4 regions of the Nocardiopsis sp. LDBS0036 genome follow, and region 4 is predicted to be linked to each of the others. Evidence: riboswitches for the same ligand, from Rfam matches in the RefSeq annotation. Region 4 holds a riboswitch; each other region holds the start of a gene.

The links. Region 4 has a riboswitch for thiamine pyrophosphate ahead of UIS43_RS22835 (ECF transporter S component). Riboswitches for the same ligand answer to the same signal wherever they lie in the genome.
Region 1: another riboswitch for thiamine pyrophosphate. It lies ahead of thiO (glycine oxidase ThiO); the one in region 4 lies ahead of UIS43_RS22835 (ECF transporter S component).
Region 2: another riboswitch for thiamine pyrophosphate. It lies ahead of thiC (phosphomethylpyrimidine synthase ThiC); the one in region 4 lies ahead of UIS43_RS22835 (ECF transporter S component).
Region 3: another riboswitch for thiamine pyrophosphate. It lies ahead of thiD (bifunctional hydroxymethylpyrimidine kinase/phosphomethylpyrimidine kinase); the one in region 4 lies ahead of UIS43_RS22835 (ECF transporter S component).

Annotation. Positions count from the first base shown of each region.
Region 1 covers NZ_CP141103.1:2,204,722-2,209,025, forward strand. Annotated here, with positions in the region: gene UIS43_RS09180 (SDR family oxidoreductase) at 1-356, shown strand, start outside; gene UIS43_RS09185 (zinc-binding dehydrogenase) at 506-1,510, shown strand; gene thiE (thiamine phosphate synthase) at 1,507-2,178, opposite strand; gene UIS43_RS09195 (Rv2175c family DNA-binding protein) at 2,259-2,612, opposite strand; TPP riboswitch at 2,695-2,806, shown strand; gene thiO (glycine oxidase ThiO) at 2,775-3,971, shown strand; gene thiS (sulfur carrier protein ThiS) at 3,977-4,183, shown strand; gene UIS43_RS09210 (thiazole synthase) at 4,186-4,304, shown strand, end outside.
Region 2 covers NZ_CP141103.1:2,919,516-2,923,819, reverse strand. Annotated here, with positions in the region: gene UIS43_RS12200 (DUF3068 domain-containing protein) at 1-274, shown strand, start outside; gene UIS43_RS12195 (SOS response-associated peptidase) at 391-1,242, shown strand; TPP riboswitch at 1,427-1,538, shown strand; gene thiC (phosphomethylpyrimidine synthase ThiC) at 1,532-3,226, shown strand; gene UIS43_RS12185 (methyltransferase domain-containing protein) at 3,258-4,079, opposite strand.
Region 3 covers NZ_CP141103.1:5,816,105-5,820,408, forward strand. Annotated here, with positions in the region: gene UIS43_RS24775 (sodium:alanine symporter family protein) at 1-993, shown strand, start outside; gene thiD (bifunctional hydroxymethylpyrimidine kinase/phosphomethylpyrimidine kinase) at 1,092-1,895, opposite strand; TPP riboswitch at 1,883-1,981, opposite strand; gene UIS43_RS24785 (DedA family protein) at 2,125-2,820, opposite strand; gene UIS43_RS24790 (DUF368 domain-containing protein) at 2,840-3,769, opposite strand; gene UIS43_RS24795 (acyl-CoA synthetase) at 4,258-4,304, opposite strand, start outside.
Region 4 covers NZ_CP141103.1:5,335,536-5,339,839, forward strand. Annotated here, with positions in the region: gene UIS43_RS22830 (transglycosylase domain-containing protein) at 1-2,023, shown strand, start outside; TPP riboswitch at 2,086-2,193, shown strand; gene UIS43_RS22835 (ECF transporter S component) at 2,302-2,919, shown strand; gene UIS43_RS22840 (ABC transporter ATP-binding protein) at 2,922-4,304, shown strand, end outside.

The sequences.
Region 1 (4,304 bases), 3.1 Mb from region 4:
TGGCCGCGGCCGTGCTGACCGACCCCGTGGCCGCGCGCGCCTCGCACGACACCAGCCACGACGTCACCGGCCCGGAGGCGTTGTCCCTGGGCGCGACGGCGGAGAGACTGGGCGTGCTCACCGGGCGCTCGGTGCGCTACGTGCCCCAGACCCTGGAGGAGGCGCTGGAGTCGCGCCGCAGCGGCGGCGCCCCCGACTGGGCGGTCGAGGGCTGGGTGACCTCCTACGCCGCGATCGCCGCCGGTGAGCTCGACGTGGTCTCGCCCGCCGTCCCCGACCTGACCGGTCATCCCGCCCAGTCCATCGAGGGCTTCCTGCGGCGCCATCCCAGCGCGCTGTCGCACGTCGCGGTCTGACCTCGGCCCCCGTCCCGCGCGCCGCGCCCCGTGCGGGGCGCCCCCTGTGCCGTGGATCTCTCCGGCGCCCGGCCCTTGACCTCAACAAATATTGAGGTAAGAGGCTGGGCGGTGTCGGAAGCAGGCGGTGCGCACCGAGGGAGAACGGCATGCGAGCGGTACAGGTCGAGGAGTTCGGCGGCCCGGAGGTCCTGGTGGTCCGGGACCTGCCCGAGCCCGAGGTGGGACCGGGCCAGGCGCTGGTGGAGGTCGCCGCGGCGAACGTGATGTACCTGGACACCCTGGTCCGCGGCGGCTGGGGGCTGGACTACTTCCCCGTGACTCCCCCCTACGTCCCCGGCGCGGGCGTGGCCGGGCGGGTGGTCCGGATCGGCCCGGGCGTGGACCCGGGATGGGAGGGGGCCGCGGTGGTCGCCGACACCGGGCACGCGGACGGGACGCCGGAAAGGCCCACCCTGCCCGTGGACGGCTACGCCGAACGGGCCGTGGTCCCGGAGTCGGCACTGGTCAGGGTGCCCGAGGAGGTGGACCCCCGGGCGGCGCTGGCCCTGCTGCACGACGGGCCGACCGCGCTGGCGCTGGAGCGGGCGGCGGGCTTCGGACCCAGCACCACGGTCCTGGTCGCCGCGGCCGCCGGAGGGGCGGGCACCCTGGCCGTCCAGCTGGCCCGCAGGGCCGGGGCCCGGGTCATCGGCGCGGCCAGGGGCGGGGCCAAGCTGGCCCTGGTCCGCGAACTGGGCGCGCAGGAGACCGTGGACTACTCCGAGCCGGACTGGCCGGAGCGGGTGCGCGCGCTGACCGGCGGCGCCGGGGTCGACGTGGTCCTGGACGGCGCCGGGGGCGCGCTGGGCGCGGCGGCCTTCGGGACCCTGGCCGACGGCGGCCGGTTCGTCGGCTACGGCTCCGCGGGCGGGAGCTTCACGGAGGTGGACACCGAGGAGGCCGGGCGCCGCGGGATCGAGGTCCTGGGCCTGTTCGACCTCAAGCAGGCCGACGGCGACCGGCAGGACGCCCTGCGGATGGTGCTGGAGATGGCCCGCATGGGCAGGATCACGCCGCACGTGGGGCTGGCCCTGCCGCTGGAGCGGGCCGCCGAGGCGCACGCCGCACTGGAGGGGCGCGCGGTGCTCGGTAAGGCCCTGCTGATCCCCTAGGGCCGGGCGGCGCGGGCCGCCAGGCGCTGGCGCAGAGCGGCGGCGGCGGCCCGGGGGTCCTCCGCTTCCGTGATCGCGCGCACGACCACGACCCGGCGGGCCCCGGCGTCCAGCACGCGGTCGATGTTGTCGACGTCGATCCCGCCGATGGCGAACCAGGGGCGGTCGGTGCCCAGCGCGGCCGCCTCCTCCACCAGCTCCAGCCCGGCGGCCGGGCGGCCCGGCTTGGTGGGGGTCGCCCAGGTCGGTCCGACGCAGAAGTAGTCGCTGCCCGGCTCCTCGGCGGAGGCGGCCGCGGCGGCGACGTCGTTGTTGGAGCGGCCGATCACGGGGTCGGCGCCGATGATGTCGCGGGCCATGGGCACGGGCAGGTCCCGCTGACCCAGGTGGAGGACGTCGGCGCGCACGGCGCGGGCGATGTCGGCGCGGTCGTTGACCGCGAGCAGGGCGCCGTACCGCTCGCACGCCTCCTTCATCACCTCCAGGGCCGCGATCTCCTCGCGTGCCTCCAGGCCCTTGTCCCGGAGCTGGATGATGTCCACTCCCCCGGCCAGGGCCGCGTCGGCGAACTCGGCCAGGTCGCCCCGACCGGTCCGGGCGTCGGTGCACAGGTACAGAAGCGATGCGTCCAGGCGCTTGCGCAGGCTGGTTCCGTGGCTGGTCCTCACACGGTCCACCCTAGGCCCTGGCGCGTTCGGACCCAAGGGCGAGGGACGCGGCGGCGCGCCCCTCCCCCCTTCCCCGCGGGTCAGAAGGCCAGGCTCTGGGCCCGGCGGCGCACCTCGGTGCCCCGGTTCTCGCGCATGGCCTGGATCGGCGTGCCAGGCAGGGAGTCGTCGGGGGTGAACAGCCAGCGCAGGGCCTCCTCGGAGGAGAAGCCCGCGTCGGTGAGCAGCAGCAGCGTCCCCGGCAGACCCTTGACCAGGTCGTCGCCGTCGATGAAGGCGGCGGGAATGGAGAGTTCGCCGTCGCGGACCACACCCATCATGCGGTTCTCGCGGATCAGCGTCTTGATCCGGTTCGGGCTCACGCCCAGCGGAGCGGCGGCCTCCTTGAGGGTCAGCCAGTCGCCGATGAGCGTGTCGATGTCGCGTTGTGTCACACCACCAATCTGCCACATCCGCGCACCTCCTTCCCCCCGGCACGGCGCGCGTCGGCCACGGGTCCTAGAATGGGGACAGACCCCTACATCCCGCGGGAGCCGGGTGGGACCCGGCTGAGAGGGAGGCTGTGAGCCTCCGACCGCACGAACCTGATCCGGATCATGCCGGCGAAGGGAGTGGAAGCCACAGCCGTGCGCACCTCCAACGATCCCCACCGCGACCGCGTCGTCGTGGTCGGCGGCGGCCTGGTCGGCCGGGTCACCGCCTGGCGCGCCGCCCAACGCGGACTGAGCGTCACCCTGGTCGAGTCCGACCCCGCCCGCGCCGCCTCCACCGTGGCCGCGGGCATGCTGACCCCCGCCACCGAGGCCGCGTTCGGCGAGGAGCCCCTCATGGAGCTGGGCATCCGCTCGGCCCGCATGTACGCGGACTTCGTCGCCGAACTGGAGGAGGCCAGCGGCCTGGACGTGGGACACCGCGCCACCGGCACGCTGCTGGTCGCCTTCGACCGCGACGACCTGGCCGTCCTCACCGAACTGCACGCGCTCCAGCGGAGGCTGGGCATCGCCGCCGAGCGCCTCACCGGACGCGAGTGCCGCCGTCTGGAGCCCATGCTCGCCCCGTCCGTGCGCGGCGGCGTCCTGGCCCCCGACGACCACTCCGTGGATCCGCGGCGGCTGCTGCGCGCCCTGACCGCCGCGGGCGCACGCGCGGGCGTCACCGAGGTCCGCGGGCGGGTCGGGGAGGTCCTCTCCCCCGGCCCCGGGGGCTCCCGGCTGGGCGTGCGCCTGGCCGGGGAGGCCGAGGCGGGGCGGACCCTGCCCGCGCACCAGGTGGTGCTGGCCGCGGGCTGCTGGGGCAACGGCGTCGTGGTCCCCGAACCCGTCGTCCCGCCGCTGCGCCCGGTCAAGGGACAGCTGCTGCGCGCCCGGGTGCCCGAGGGCGAGCCGCCGCTCGTCAGCCGGACCGTCCGCGGCCTGGTCCGGGGCTTCCCGACCTACCTGGTGCCGCGCGCCGACGGCGAGGTCGTCATCGGCGCCACCCAGGAGGAGCTGGGCCACGACACCTCGCTCACCGTCGGGGGGCTCTGGCAGGTGCTGCGGGACGCGCGCGAACTCGTCCCCGGGGTGAGCGAGCTGGAGGTCACCGAGACCTGCGTCGGGCTGCGCCCCGGCTCGCCCGACAACGAGCCCCTCCTGGGGCCCACACGGGTCCCGGGACTGCACCTGGCCGCCGGGCACTTCCGGCACGGGGTCCTGCTGACCCCGGTGACCGGGGAGGCCATGGCCCGGGCCCTGACCGACGGAGACCTGCCCGAGTACGCCCGCCGTTTCACGGCACGACGCGCAAGTAGGTAGTAGCAGTGGAACTGATCATCAACGGCGACCGCCGCGAGTTCGCCGACGACACGACCGTGGAAGCGGTCGTGCGCGACCTGACCGGCGCCGAGGCCCCCGGCGGTGTCGCCGTGGCCGTCAACGACGAGGTGGTGCGCCGGACCGCGTGGGCCGCGAGCCCGCTCAACCAGGGCGACCGCGTGGACGTCCTCACCGCGGTGCAGGGAGGCTGAGCATGAACGACGACCTCGTGATCGCGGGAACCTCCTTCGGGTCCCGGCTGATCACCGGAACCGGCGGAGCGCCCTCCCTGGAGGTCCTGGAGGAGGCCCTGATCGCCTCCGGAACCGAGCT
Region 2 (4,304 bases), 2.4 Mb from region 4:
GCGCCCGCAGAACGACAGCGGTGAGGCGCCCCTGCTGTACGCGCGGCTGGTCCTGGCCGAGCAGCAGGTCGCGGCCCAGGCCGAGCAGGCCCGCGTGCGCTCGGTGCTGCTGCGCGCCCTCTCCTCGTGGGCGCCGTGGACGCTGGCCCCGCTCGGCGGCCTGGTCGTGCTGGTCGGCCTGGTCCGGGCCCGGCGGGGCCGGGACGCGCACGGGGGAGCGGAGCGGGGGCCCGAACGCGCGGAGGGGGAGCCCGTCGCGCCGACGCCGGGCTGAGTTCCGACGGAACCGGCGGGCCGTTCGAGCCGCGCCCGGTGCCCCGGGACGGGAAACACCTGAGGATACGGGTGTTCCGGGAGAGAACGAGCCGTTTCGACCGTAGGATCACACCCATGTGCGGTCGTTATGCCCAGTCCCGGAACGTGCACCAGTTGCAGCTCGCCTTCGGCCTGCCCGAGCAGGCCCTTCCCGAGGAGACCGATCCCCGGGCGTGGCCGCCGCTGGAGGAGCTGGACCCGGACTACAACATCTCACCGGGCAGGCCCGTGTACGCGGTGCTCGGACCGCCCCCGCAGGGGGAGGACCGGGGCGAGCCGGGGCCCCGCTCCCTGCACACCCTGCGCTGGGGCCTGGTGCCCTCCTGGGCCAAGGACCGCAACATCGGCTACCGGATGATCAACGCCCGCAGCGAGACCATCGCCGACAAGCCCGCCTTCCGCACGGCCTTCCGGCGCCGCCGCTGCCTGCTGCCCGCCGACGCCTACTACGAGTGGCAGCTGATCGGCAGGGACGGGACCGTGCAGGCCAGCACCTCGCCGGTCACCGACCCCCACCACAAGAAGCGCAAGGCCAAGGCGGACAAGAAGCCCTACTCCATCCACTACCCCGACGACCGGCCCCTGGCCCTGGCGGGGATCTTCGAGCGCTGGCGCGACCCCGAGGTGGCCGAGGACGACCCCGCCGCGTGGGTGTGGAGCTGCGCCGTCGTCACCACCGAGGCCGCCCCCGAACTCGCCCACATCCACGAGCGCATGCCCGTCGTCGTGCCCCCCGAGGACTGGGCGGCCTGGCTGGACCCGGCGACCGGGGCCGACGAGCTGGCCCACCTGCTCCAGGACACCCCCGCCGAGCGCTTCGAGGTGGACGAGGTCTCCACCGACGTCAACAGCATCAAGAACAACCGTCCCGACCTGCTCGAACCGCTCTCCGACACCGGGGGAGACGAGCCGCAGACGCTCTTCTGACCCGGGGGAGCGCGGCACGGCCCCGAGCCGACCGCGCTGTCGGGGGTGGCGTGCGGGAGACACTTTTCTATCCCCGGGACGGTGGACAGCCCCGCTCGGCCGACGGATAGAGTGTCCGGGGCCACACGGACCGGGCACGCCCCGGTCACGCGTGCCCGGGGCGCCCCAGGCGTCCCCACATCTTCATACGCAACGCGGGAGCTCGCGCCATGGCGGGCTGAGAGGGCGACTCAACGGTGTCGCCGACCGCAGAACCTGTTCGGGTAATTCCGACGTAGGGAGGCATGCCATGACGGCTCTCGACGGCCGCGACGTCAGTTCCACCGCCGACCACCGGGTGACCACCGGTCCCATCATGGGATCACGCAAGGTCTACCGGGAGGTCGCCACCCCCGAGGGGCACACCCTCCGCGTCCCGCAGCGCCGGGTGGAACTCAGCAACGGCAGCCACTTCGACCTGTACGACACCTCGGGTCCGTACACCGACGACACCGCGCACATCGACGTCCACCGGGGCCTGGCCCCCACCCGCGGGGAGTGGGCCCACGCGCCCGCCCCGTCCGGCGGCGCGACCACCCAGCTGGCCCACGCCAAGGCCGGGACCATCACCCCCGAGATGCGGTTCGTGGCCGCCCGGGAGGGCGTGGACCCCGAGTTCGTCCGCCAGGAGGTGGCCGTGGGCCGGGCGGTCATCCCCGCCAACCGGTGCCACCCCGAGTCCGAGCCGATGATCATCGGCAAGAACTTCCTGGTCAAGATCAACGCCAACATCGGCAACTCCGCCGTCACCTCCTCCGTGCCCGAGGAGGTGGAGAAGATGGTGTGGGCCACCCGCTGGGGGGCCGACACCGTCATGGACCTGTCCACCGGCAAGCGCATCCACGAGACCCGCGAGCGCATCCTGCGCAACTCGCCCGTCCCGATCGGGACCGTACCCATCTACCAGGCCCTGGAGAAGGTCAACGGCGACCCGGCGGCGCTGAGCTGGGAGGTCTACCGCGACACCGTCATCGAGCAGTGCGAGCAGGGCGTGGACTACATGACCGTCCACGCGGGCGTGCTGCTGCGCTACGTGCCGCTCACCGCCCGCCGGGTCACCGGCATCGTCTCGCGCGGCGGCTCCATCATGGCGGCCTGGTGCCTGGCCCACCACAGGGAGAGCTTCCTGTACACCCACTACGAGGAGCTGTGCGAGATCCTCCGGGAGTACGACGTCACCTTCTCCCTCGGCGACGGGCTGCGGCCGGGGTCGATCGCCGACGCCAACGACGAGGCCCAGTTCGCCGAGCTGCGCACCCTGGGCGAACTCACCCACATCGCCCGCGCGCACGACGTGCAGGTGATGATCGAGGGGCCCGGGCACGTGCCGATGCACAAGATCGCGGAGAACGTGCGCCTGGAGGAGGAGCTGTGCGGCGAGGCGCCGTTCTACACGCTCGGCCCCCTGGCCACCGACGTCGCGCCCGGCTACGACCACATCACCTCCGCGATCGGCGCCGCCCAGATCGGCTGGCTCGGTACGGCGATGCTGTGCTACGTCACCCCCAAGGAGCACCTGGGGCTGCCCGACCGGGACGACGTCAAGACCGGTGTGATCACCTACAAGCTCGCCGCGCACGCCGCCGACCTGGCCAAGGGGCACCCCCGGGCGCAGGAGTGGGACGACGAGCTGTCCAAGGCGCGGTTCGAGTTCCGCTGGCAGGACCAGTTCCACCTGGCCCTGGATCCCGAGACCGCGCAGTCCTTCCACGACCAGACCCTGCCCGCCGAACCCGCCAAGACCGCGCACTTCTGCTCCATGTGCGGGCCGAAGTTCTGCTCCATGAAGATCACGCAGGACGTGCGCAGGTACGCCGAGGAGCACGGGCTGGAGACGGTGGCCGCCATCGAGAAGGGCATGGCCGACAAGTCCGCGGAGTTCGCCGAACAGGGTAAGCGGGTCTACCTGCCCCTGGCGGACCAGGAGACCGCGCAGCACCAGTGAGGGATGGGGCGGGGGCGGCGGCGTCCCCGCCCTAGCCGGGCTTGCGCGCGCTCGCCACCAGGTGCACGCCCACGTAGTCGTCGGACTCCGTGGCGCGCAGTTCCATCTCCACCAGGCGTCCCATCGACCTCGGGTCGCGCGCCAGCATCATCTCCACCGTGGAGGCGGACAGCACCGTGCGGGGCTTGACCCACTCCAGCTCCAGACCGGCTTCGGCGACCGCCTCGGTGAGCTGCTCGGCCGTGAAGCACCGCGTGATGGAGCCGTCCGGCCAGGGCACCAGGAGCACGTCCGCGTTGGGCGCGTGGCTCAGCTCGGGCCAGCGGTCCTGCTCGGCCAGCATCGCCATGCCCAGCACCACCGAGTCCACGCACAGCAGGGCGCGGCCCCCCGGGCGCAGCACCCGGCTGACCTGGGCCAGCGCCTCCTCGGTGGCCAGGTGCCGGGACAGCACCCGGTTGTCGGCGATGACCCCGTCGAAGGAGTCCGGGGCGAAGCTGCGCAGGAAGGCGGAGTCGCCCACCACGTGGCGCAGCCGTCCGCGCCGGGCGGGCCGGGGCACCACCGCGCGCCCGTTCACCAGGGTCAGCGGGCGGCGCACCGCCACGTCCACCGACGGCAGCAGGGTGACCACGTCGTGTCCGGCGGCCACGGCGCGCGGGGCGCCCTGGTAGTCCGCGCCGGAGAGGTCGAGCAGCAGGGAGGGGGTGTCGGGGAGCCACCGGGCGACCTGCGCCTCTGCGACCGCCCAGTAGAACCGCCAGTAGTCCGACAGGCGGTCGGGGGTGGCGAACTGGGCCGCCGTGGGACGGGGGCGGTCGGAGGCCGGGGTCGGGGACGGTCGCACGTGCACTCCTCTCCCATCCTCCAGATGTCCTACCCGCACTCTGCCATGCCTCACCTCCGGTGACGGAGGTAAACGACAAAGTTCGCCCAAGGAGGGACCTTCGTCCCTCCGCGGCGCGGAATCAGCTCGGGCGAAGCGTTGTTCTCCCCTACACCGCGCCCGGAGCAGCAGCGTCCGGGCGCGCCACACGCGAGTATGCGGGGGAGGGCCGACAGACCATGCCGACAGCCG
Region 3 (4,304 bases), 480 kb from region 4:
GGGATCCCCGGCGGCCTGGGAACCACCCTGGGCGTGGCCTTCGCGGTCTTCGGCGCCATCGCCGCCTTCGGCATCGGCAACGGCACCCAGGCCAACGCCGTCTCGCAGCAGATCACCAGCATCACGCCGCTGGAGCCGTGGATGGTGGGCCTGGCGCTCGTGGTCCTGGCGGGCGCCGTCATCCTCGGCGGCATCAAGAGCATCGGCCGCGTCGCCTCCGGCCTCGTGCCGATCATGATCGTCGGCTACGTGGGCATCTGCCTGGTCATCCTGGCCGTCAACTGGGCCGCGATCCTCCCCGCGCTCCAGCTCGTGGTGACCGACGCCTTCACCGGCACCGCGGCCACGGGCGGCTTCGCCGGCGCGGGCATCATGCTCGCCATCCAGCAGGGCTTCGCCCGCGGCATCTTCTCCAACGAGTCGGGCCTGGGCACAGGCGGTATCGCCGCCGCCTCGGCCAAGACCAACCAGCCGGTCCGCCAGGCCATGGTCTCGATGACCCAGACCTTCATCGACACCATCATCGTGGTCACCATGACCTGCCTGGTCATCATCACCACCGGCGTCTGGACCGACGGCCAGGCGGACGGCTCGCTGATGACCAGCAACGCGGTCTCCGAGGGCCTGGGGGCGATCAGCCCCGCGCTCGCCCCGGCCGGCGCCGTCATCGTGGCCGTCGCGGTGGCCGTGTTCGCCCTCACCACCCTGCTCGGATGGGCCTACTACGGCGAGCGCTGCATGGTGTTCCTGGGCGGCCGCCGCCTGGTCCTGCCCTACCGCCTGGTGTTCATCGCCGTCATCTACGTGGGCTCGGTCGCCAGCCTGGACTCGGTCTGGCTGTTCAGCGACATCGCCAACGGCCTGATGGCCCTGCCCAACCTCATCGGCCTCCTGCTGCTGTCCCCGGTCATCGTGGCTGAGACGCGCAAGTTCTTCGCCCACCCCGACTGGAGGGACCCGGACAAGGTCATGGAGGACGTGACCAAGGTCTGACCCGGTAGGGGCCGCGCCTCCAGCAGAGGGCGGAACGAGGAGGGGGGACCGGCGCGGAGCCGGTCCCCCCTCGGCGTTCCCTCATCCGGACGCCGCTGCTACCACCAGGCGTGGAAGTGGTGCACCGGGCCCTGCCCGCCGCCCGCGTCGATCTCGTCGGCGCGCCGGATGGCCTCGGTCAGGTAGTCCTTGGCGTCGCCCACAGCGGCGGCCACGTCCGGCCGCTGCGGCAGCAGGGCCGCGATCGAGGAGGACAGCGTGCACCCGGTGCCGTGCGTGTTGCGGGTGACCACCCTCGGGGCGCGGAACTCGACCGGGTCGGCGTCCCGGGCGACCAGGACGTCGACGCTCTCCCCGCCGGGCAGGTGGCCGCCCTTGAGCAGGACCCGGCGCGGGCCCAGCTCCAGCAGCCGCCAGGCCTGGGCGCGCATGGACGCCAGGTCGGTCGCCTCGGGCTCCTCCAGCAGGTCCGCGGCCTCGGGCAGGTTCGGGGTGACCAGGTCCGCGCGGGGCAGGAGCTTGGTGCGCAGCGCGTCGACGGCCGAGGCCTCCAGCAGCCGGTCCCCGCTCTTGGCGACCATCACCGGGTCCACCACCACGTTCGGCAGCGCGTGGCGGTCGATCGCCTCGGCCACGGCCTCGGTGACCTCCGAGGTGCCCAGCATGCCCACCTTGACCGCGTGCACGACGGCGTCGGCGAAGAGGGTGTCCATCTGGTGGGCGACGAAGCGCGCGGGGATCGGGTGGACCCCGGTGACGCCGAGCGTGGACTGGGCGGTCAGCGCGGCGATCACCGTCATCCCGAAGGTCCCGTGCGCGGAGAAGGCCTTGAGGTCGGCCTGGACGCCCGCGCCCCCGCTGGGGTCGCTGCCGGCGATGGACACGATGTTGTACGCGCTCATGGCGTTCCTTCGCTAGTGCTAACTAGGGCAGGTTCGACGGGTGTGCTCTCAGCCGGGAACGTGTCCCGGCACCCCGCGCCTCCGGAGCCGCCTCGGCGGCCCCGGTCATTATGTGTCTGTGGTGCGTTCCGGGCAGGATACCCACACAAGCGCGAAGGGGTCCGCCCGGGTACGCGGGCGGACCCCTGGAGGGTTTTCACGGGGGACGGAACCCCGAGGGAAAGGCGCCTCAGGCGGAGGTGCCCTCGGTCCGGCGGGCCCTGGTGCGCTTGTAGACGCGGGCCAGGATGAACCACAGCACCAGCAGGCCGATGATCACGACCACGATGTTGCTGATCACGCCGCTCCACTGGGCGAGGATGGGCTCGATGGCCGGGCCGAAGACGTAGCCGAGGCCGATCCAGATCGTGTTCCACACCGCCGAGCCGATGACCGTGTACAGCGAGAACTTGAACAGGGGCATCCGCTCGATCCCGGCGGGCACCGAGATGAAGCTGCGGACCAGGGGCACGCACCGGCCCAGCAGGACGGCGACGCCGCCGAAGCGGGTGAAGAAGCGCTCGGCCTTGTAGAAGTCCTCGATCTCCAGCAGCGGGGTCTTCTCGACCAGCCAGGCCGTGCGCTCGCGGCCCAGGAGCGCGCCGATCGCGTAGAAGCCCCACGCGCCGACCAGGCAGCCGATCGTCGCCCACAGGATGGCGAGCCACACGTTCATGTGCCCGGCGTAGGCGAGGAACCCGGCGCCGGGCAGGACCGCCTCACTGGGCATCGGCGGGAAGAAGGTCTCGATGAACAGCGCCACGCCGACACCGGGTTCGCCCAGGGTCGTCATCAGGCTCAGGACCCACCCGATGAACCCCTCGTACTCGTGGGCGACGTCGACGTCCGTCGTCGAGGCCGCGGTCATCAGCAGATTCGTTGTCATGCGGTTGTCGTTCCCGTTCTCAGACGTGGGTGGGGGTCCGGTGGAGTTCGGCTTCCTCCATGTGGAGGCGCTTGCGGCGCTCCCAGACGATGGCCGCCGCCACGATCGCGAAGCCGACCGCCATCAGGCCGACTGTCACCGGGACGTCGGTGGGGGCCAGGAACGTGCGGTCCTCGTCCTGCCAGGGCCACAGGGCGCGCAGCGAACCGGCCATGAGGCCGGTGAGGACCACCAGGGTCATGTGGTGGAAGTTCTCCAGCAGGTGCTGGAGCAGCTTCACGAACAGCGACAGGCCCGTGAGCATGCCGAGCGCGAACACCGAGAGGTAGGCGACGTCCATGTCCCCGACCGCGCTGATCGTGGGTTCGTACAGACCCAGCGTGAGCAGGATGAAGGATCCGGACAGCCCTGGCAGCACCAGGGCGCAGACGGCCACCGCCGCGGCGAGGAAGACGACGACCGGGTGGGTGGGCAGGTTGGCGCCGGGCAGGCCGGTGAGGAAGAACGCGCCCGCGGCGAAGACCAGGGCGACGAGGTAGTGCCAGGCCCGCCACCTGTGGCCCGCACCGGTGTAGGGAATCCACAGGCAGGCCAGGACCAGGCCGAAGAACAGCGCGTACGCGTACTGGGTGTGCGACTCGACCAGCGGGGCGAGGACCACGGCCGCCATGCCGAGGAAGGCCACCATGCCGACGAGCGCGGGGACCAGCACGCTCCAGTCCACCTGGCGGAACTGCTCCTGGGCGCGCTCCCTCCCGCGTCCGCGCGGGACGTCGGTGACGTAGCGCCTGACACCGCTGACCATGTGGCCGGCGCCGCCGATGAGCTTGTCGTAGAGACCGACGATGAGGGCGACCGTGCCGCCGCTGATACCGGGAAGGGCCTCCGAGGCGCCCACGGCGCCGCCGCGCACCGCGTTGAAGATGTAGCTGCCTACTGAGTTGGGCATCTGGGTTCTTGGGAGCGCTTCGGGCGGGGCCCGGGGAAGCGCGCCGTCCTCCGTCCTAGTGGTGTCACCGCACGCGCACCGTGTGCACGGGTGGAGGGGTGGGTCAAAGGTGGTCCTCGCGGTCCACGGCCTCGACCGGAGGCGGGGTGGGCCGGTCGGCCCCGGCCGGGAGTGTGCGAACCGGTCGGAGCGGGGGAGGGGAAACCGTGGGGCCTTGGACCAGGCGACGCCAGTCTAGCGGTGGCGGAGGGGGTCCAGAGCGGCCGACGGCCTGCGAAACCCCTGTTTCGGCTGGGTAAGTCCATATTGACCCTGTGCCCGAAATGAAGGGTCCGGTACCGCCCGGGTGCGGAGTTCCGCAGCAGACCGCCGAGGAGGCCGGCTGCCCGGCCGCGAGCGCCGTCTCCGGCACGGTCAGGCTCCCGTTCCGGAGTCCGGCCCCGGGCCCGTCGCGGAACCCGGCGGGGGTCCTGGGATCCGGAACGGGCTCAGGAAACGGTCGGGACGGCCGGAGCGGGCGCACCGGTCCCGGTGA
Region 4 (4,304 bases):
GCTGGAGCTGCGCTACGCCATCGAGCTGGAGGAGAAGCTCACCAAGGACGAGATCATGGAGGGCTACCTCAACCTCGCCTACTTCGGCCAGAACGCGTACGGCATCGAGGTCGCCGCCGAGCGCTACTTCTCCGTCCCGGCCTCCGAGCTCGACCCCGCGCAGGCCGCCACGATCGTGGCGCTGGTGCGCGCGCCCTCGTACTACGACCCGCTCACCAACCCCGAGGCCTCCGTCGAGCGCCGCAACCTGGTGCTGGACCGGATGGTCGCCACCGGACACCTGGAGAGCGCGCAGGCGCAGGAGTACAAGAGCCGGGGCCTGGAGGTGGACGAGACCCCGCGCGCGGGCAGCTGCTTCAGCAGCGAGCAGCCCTTCTTCTGCGACTACGTCATGCGGTGGCTGGGCGGCTCCGACGCGCTCGCCGGGACCCAGGAGGAGCGCGACCGGATACTGGAGCGGGGCGGCATCACCGTGCGCACCACCCTGGACCTGGACATGCAGGAGGCCGCCGAGCAGGCGATCGAGCGCTACGTCCCCGCGGGCGACTCCCACAAGTTCGCCGCCGAGGTCCTCGTGGAGCCCGGTACCGGCCGGGTGCGGGTGATGGCCCAGAACATGCGCTACGGCTTCGACGACGAGCCGGGCACCACCTCGATCAACCTGTCCGTGGACCACGAGGACGGCGGGTCGCTGGGCTACCAGGCGGGTTCGACGTTCAAGCCGTTCACCCTGGCCGCCGCCCTGGACGCCGGGCTCAAGTACGACACCAGCTTCTCCTCGCCCGAGTCCACGACGGTGAGCGGCCTGGAGAACTGCGAGGGCGGCAGGATGGCGCCCTGGGACGTGCGCAACGCCGGGGAGAGCGACGGCGGCAGGCACAACATGATCAGCGGGACGAAGGGCTCGGTGAACACCTACTTCGCCCAGCTCCAGGAGCGCGTCGGCCTGTGCGAGACGGCGGAGATGGCCCAGAGCCTGGGCATCCACCGCGCGGACGGCGAGGACCTGCAGGTGTGGAGCTCCTTCACCCTGGGCGACCAGGAGGTCTCCCCGCTCACCATGGCCAGCGCCTACGCCGTCTTCGCCTCCCGGGGCACCTACTGCGAGCCGGTCCCCGTGGCCTCGGTCCTCTTCGAGGGCGAGGACGGCGAGGAGGTCGAGATGGGCACCGAGTGCGAGGAGGGCGCGCTGGACACCGAGGTCGCCGACGGCGTCAACCACCTGCTCCAGCAGACCTTCGAGGGCGGTACCGCCAACGGCCTGGAGATCGGACGCCCTGTGGCGGGCAAGACCGGCACCACCGACAGCGCGGCCTACGCGTGGTTCGCGGGCTACACCCCGAACCTGGCCGGGACCGTGGTGGTCGGCGACATCCGGGGCGGGGAGCAGCACACGCTCCAGGGCGTGACCATCGGCGACCGCTACTACGGCATCGTCTACGGGGCCACGCTGCCCGGCCCGATCTGGCAGGCCACCATGCGCGAGGCCGTGGCGGACCTGCCGGAGGAGGAGTTCGCCCCCTCGCCGAAGGTCTACGGCAAGGCCTCGGACAAGCCGTCGGGCGGCGGTGGCGACAACGGTGACAGTGACGACAGTGACGCCGGTGGAGGCGATGGAGGCACGGCTGGCGGTGACGGCGGCGTCGCGGCCGGTGGTGGTGGCGGTGGCGGCGGTGCCGGGGGTGACGATGGCTCGACCGGCGGCGGTGGCACCGGTGACGGCGGTGGGGGAGCCACCGGCGGTGGTGGCGGGGGTTCGACCGGGGGTGGTGGCGGTACCGGAGGCGGCGGAGGATCGACCGACGGCGGTGGAGGCACCGGTGACGGCGACGGCGGGGGTTCAACCGGTGGAGGCGGCGGTACCGGTGGCGGCGGCGGTGGTGGTGGAGACGGCAGCGGTACCGGCGGAGGCGGCGGCGGTACCGGTGGCGGCGAGTCCCCGGGCGGGGACGGCGGCGCGCCCTGGGGCGGCGCGACCCCGGGACCGCAGGTGCCCGAGGGCGGCGCCAGTCCCGGGGGCTGAGGCCCCGACGTGCGCTGACGCGACCCGGGAACACCCCGGCGCTCCCCCTTGTTCATAATGGACGAAACCGACAGGGGAGCGCGCGAGCGCTGAGAGTGCGGCACCAGGCCGCAGACCCTTACACACCTGATCTGGGTCATGCCAGCGAAGGAAGTCGTAGGAACCGTCACCGGTGGCGTGCTCCCGCGCACCGGGGACGTCCCGGCGCGCACGGAACGCGTTCCGGCGCCGCTCTCGGCCGCACGGGCCCCTCGCATCCCCCGGCGAAGGGACACCATATGAAGAGGGACACCACCCCCCAGGGCGCCGGCTTCCGGCGCGACCTCCTCGGCCGACTGCGGAGCTGGCGCACCGTCGACATCGTCGTGGCCTCCGTGATCGGCGTCGCGGTCGGCGTGGTCTTCTGGCTCTGGAACATCGTCTGGTCGGTCACGACCCCGCTGTTCGTCGGCTTCCCGCCCGCGCAGGCCGTCGTCTACGGCATGTGGCTGATCTCCGGCGTACTGGGCGGCCTGATCATCCGCAAGCCCGGTGCGGCCCTGCTCACCGCCATCGCCGCCGCCTCGGTCTCGGCGCTCCTGGGCACCCAGTGGGGGATCATGGTCATCCTCGACGGCGCCCTCCAGGGCATCCTGCCCGAACTCGTCTTCCTCGCCTTCGGCTACCGCCGCTGGGGCATGGGCGTGGCCGTCCTCGCGGCGGCGGTCGCGGGCGTCTCCCCCGCCATCCGCGACAACCTCGCCTACAACGTGACCTGGCCGCTGTCCTACCAGGTCACCTACGGCGTCATCGTGGTGGTCAGCGCCGCCCTCATCGCGGGCGTGGGCTCCCGCCTGCTCACCACCGCCCTGGCCCGCTCCGGGGCGCTGGCCCCCTTCCCGTCCGCGAGGGGCTGACCGTGGCCTCCGCGAACGGGCGCCGGACGGCGGCCGGGGGCCCGGGCGCGCGCGTGGAGCTCTCCGGCTGGGGCTGGCGGCACTCGGGCCGCGGGTCCCACGCGCTGCGCGGCGTGGACCTGGTGATCGAGCCGGGCGAGCGCGTGCTGCTGCTGGGCGCCTCCGGCGCGGGCAAGTCCACCCTGCTGCACTCACTGGCCGGTCTGACCGGCGAGGACGCCGCCATCAGCGGCGACCACGAGGGCACCCTGCTCCTGGACGGCGAGCCCGCCGACCGGAGCCGGGGCTCGGTCGGCCTGGTCAGCCAGGACCCCGAGACGCAGCTGGTGATGGCGCGCGCGGGCGACGACGTCGCCTTCGGCCCGGAGAACCTGGGCGTGGCACCCGACCTCATCTGGCCCCGGGTCCACGAGGCACTGGAGGCCGTGGGCTTCCCGTACGGACCGCGCCACCCCACCGGGGCGCTGTCGGGCGGTGAGAAGCAGCGCCTGGTGATCGCCGGGGCCCTGGCGATGCGCCCCCGCCTGCTGCTGCTGGACGAGCCCACCGCCAACCTCGACCCCGCCGGGGCCGCGCTGGTGCGCGGCGTGCTGGCCCGCCTGCTCGCCGAGACCGAGGCGACCCTGGTGCTGGTCGAGCACCGCGTGGCCGACGTCGTGGACCTGGTGGACCGGGTCGTGGTCGTGGCGCCCGGCGGCGGGGTCGTCGCCGACGGCCCGCCGGGAACGGTGTTCGCCGAGCACGGGCGCTCGCTGGCCGCGCAGGGAGTGTGGGTGCCCGGGCACGAGCCCGCGCCCGTCCTGGCGCCCGCGCCGGGCGGGGAGCCCCTGCTGGAGGCCGTGGGCGTCACGGCGCGCACCCCGAGCCAGCTCGGCGTGCGCGCGGCGCCCCGGCGCACGGTGTTCGAGGGGGTGGACGCCACCGTCCGAGCCGGAACCGCGACCGCCCTGACCGGACCCAACGGCGCGGGCAAGTCCACGCTGCTGACCCTGCTCGCCGGACTGTCCAGGCCCCACCGGGGGGCGGTGCTGCCGCGCGGGCCGTTGGCCGGGGCCGACCCGCGCCCGCTCGTGCGCTGGCCCGCCCGCAGGCTGGCCCGGCACGTGGGCACGGTCTTCCAGCACGCCGAGGACCAGTTCGTCACCGCCACCGTGCGCGACGAGCTGCGCTTCGCCCCGCTGCGCGCGGGTATGGGCGAGGCCGAGACCGAGGCCTGGGTGGGCGAGCTGATGGAGCGTCTGCGCCTGTCCGCGCTGGCCGACGTGCACCCCTACACGCTCTCGGGCGGGGAGAAGCGGCGGCTGTCGGTGGCCACGGCGCTCAGCTCGGGCCCCGCGCACGCGCCCGACGCGCTCGTCCTCGACGAGCCCACCTTCGGTCAGGAC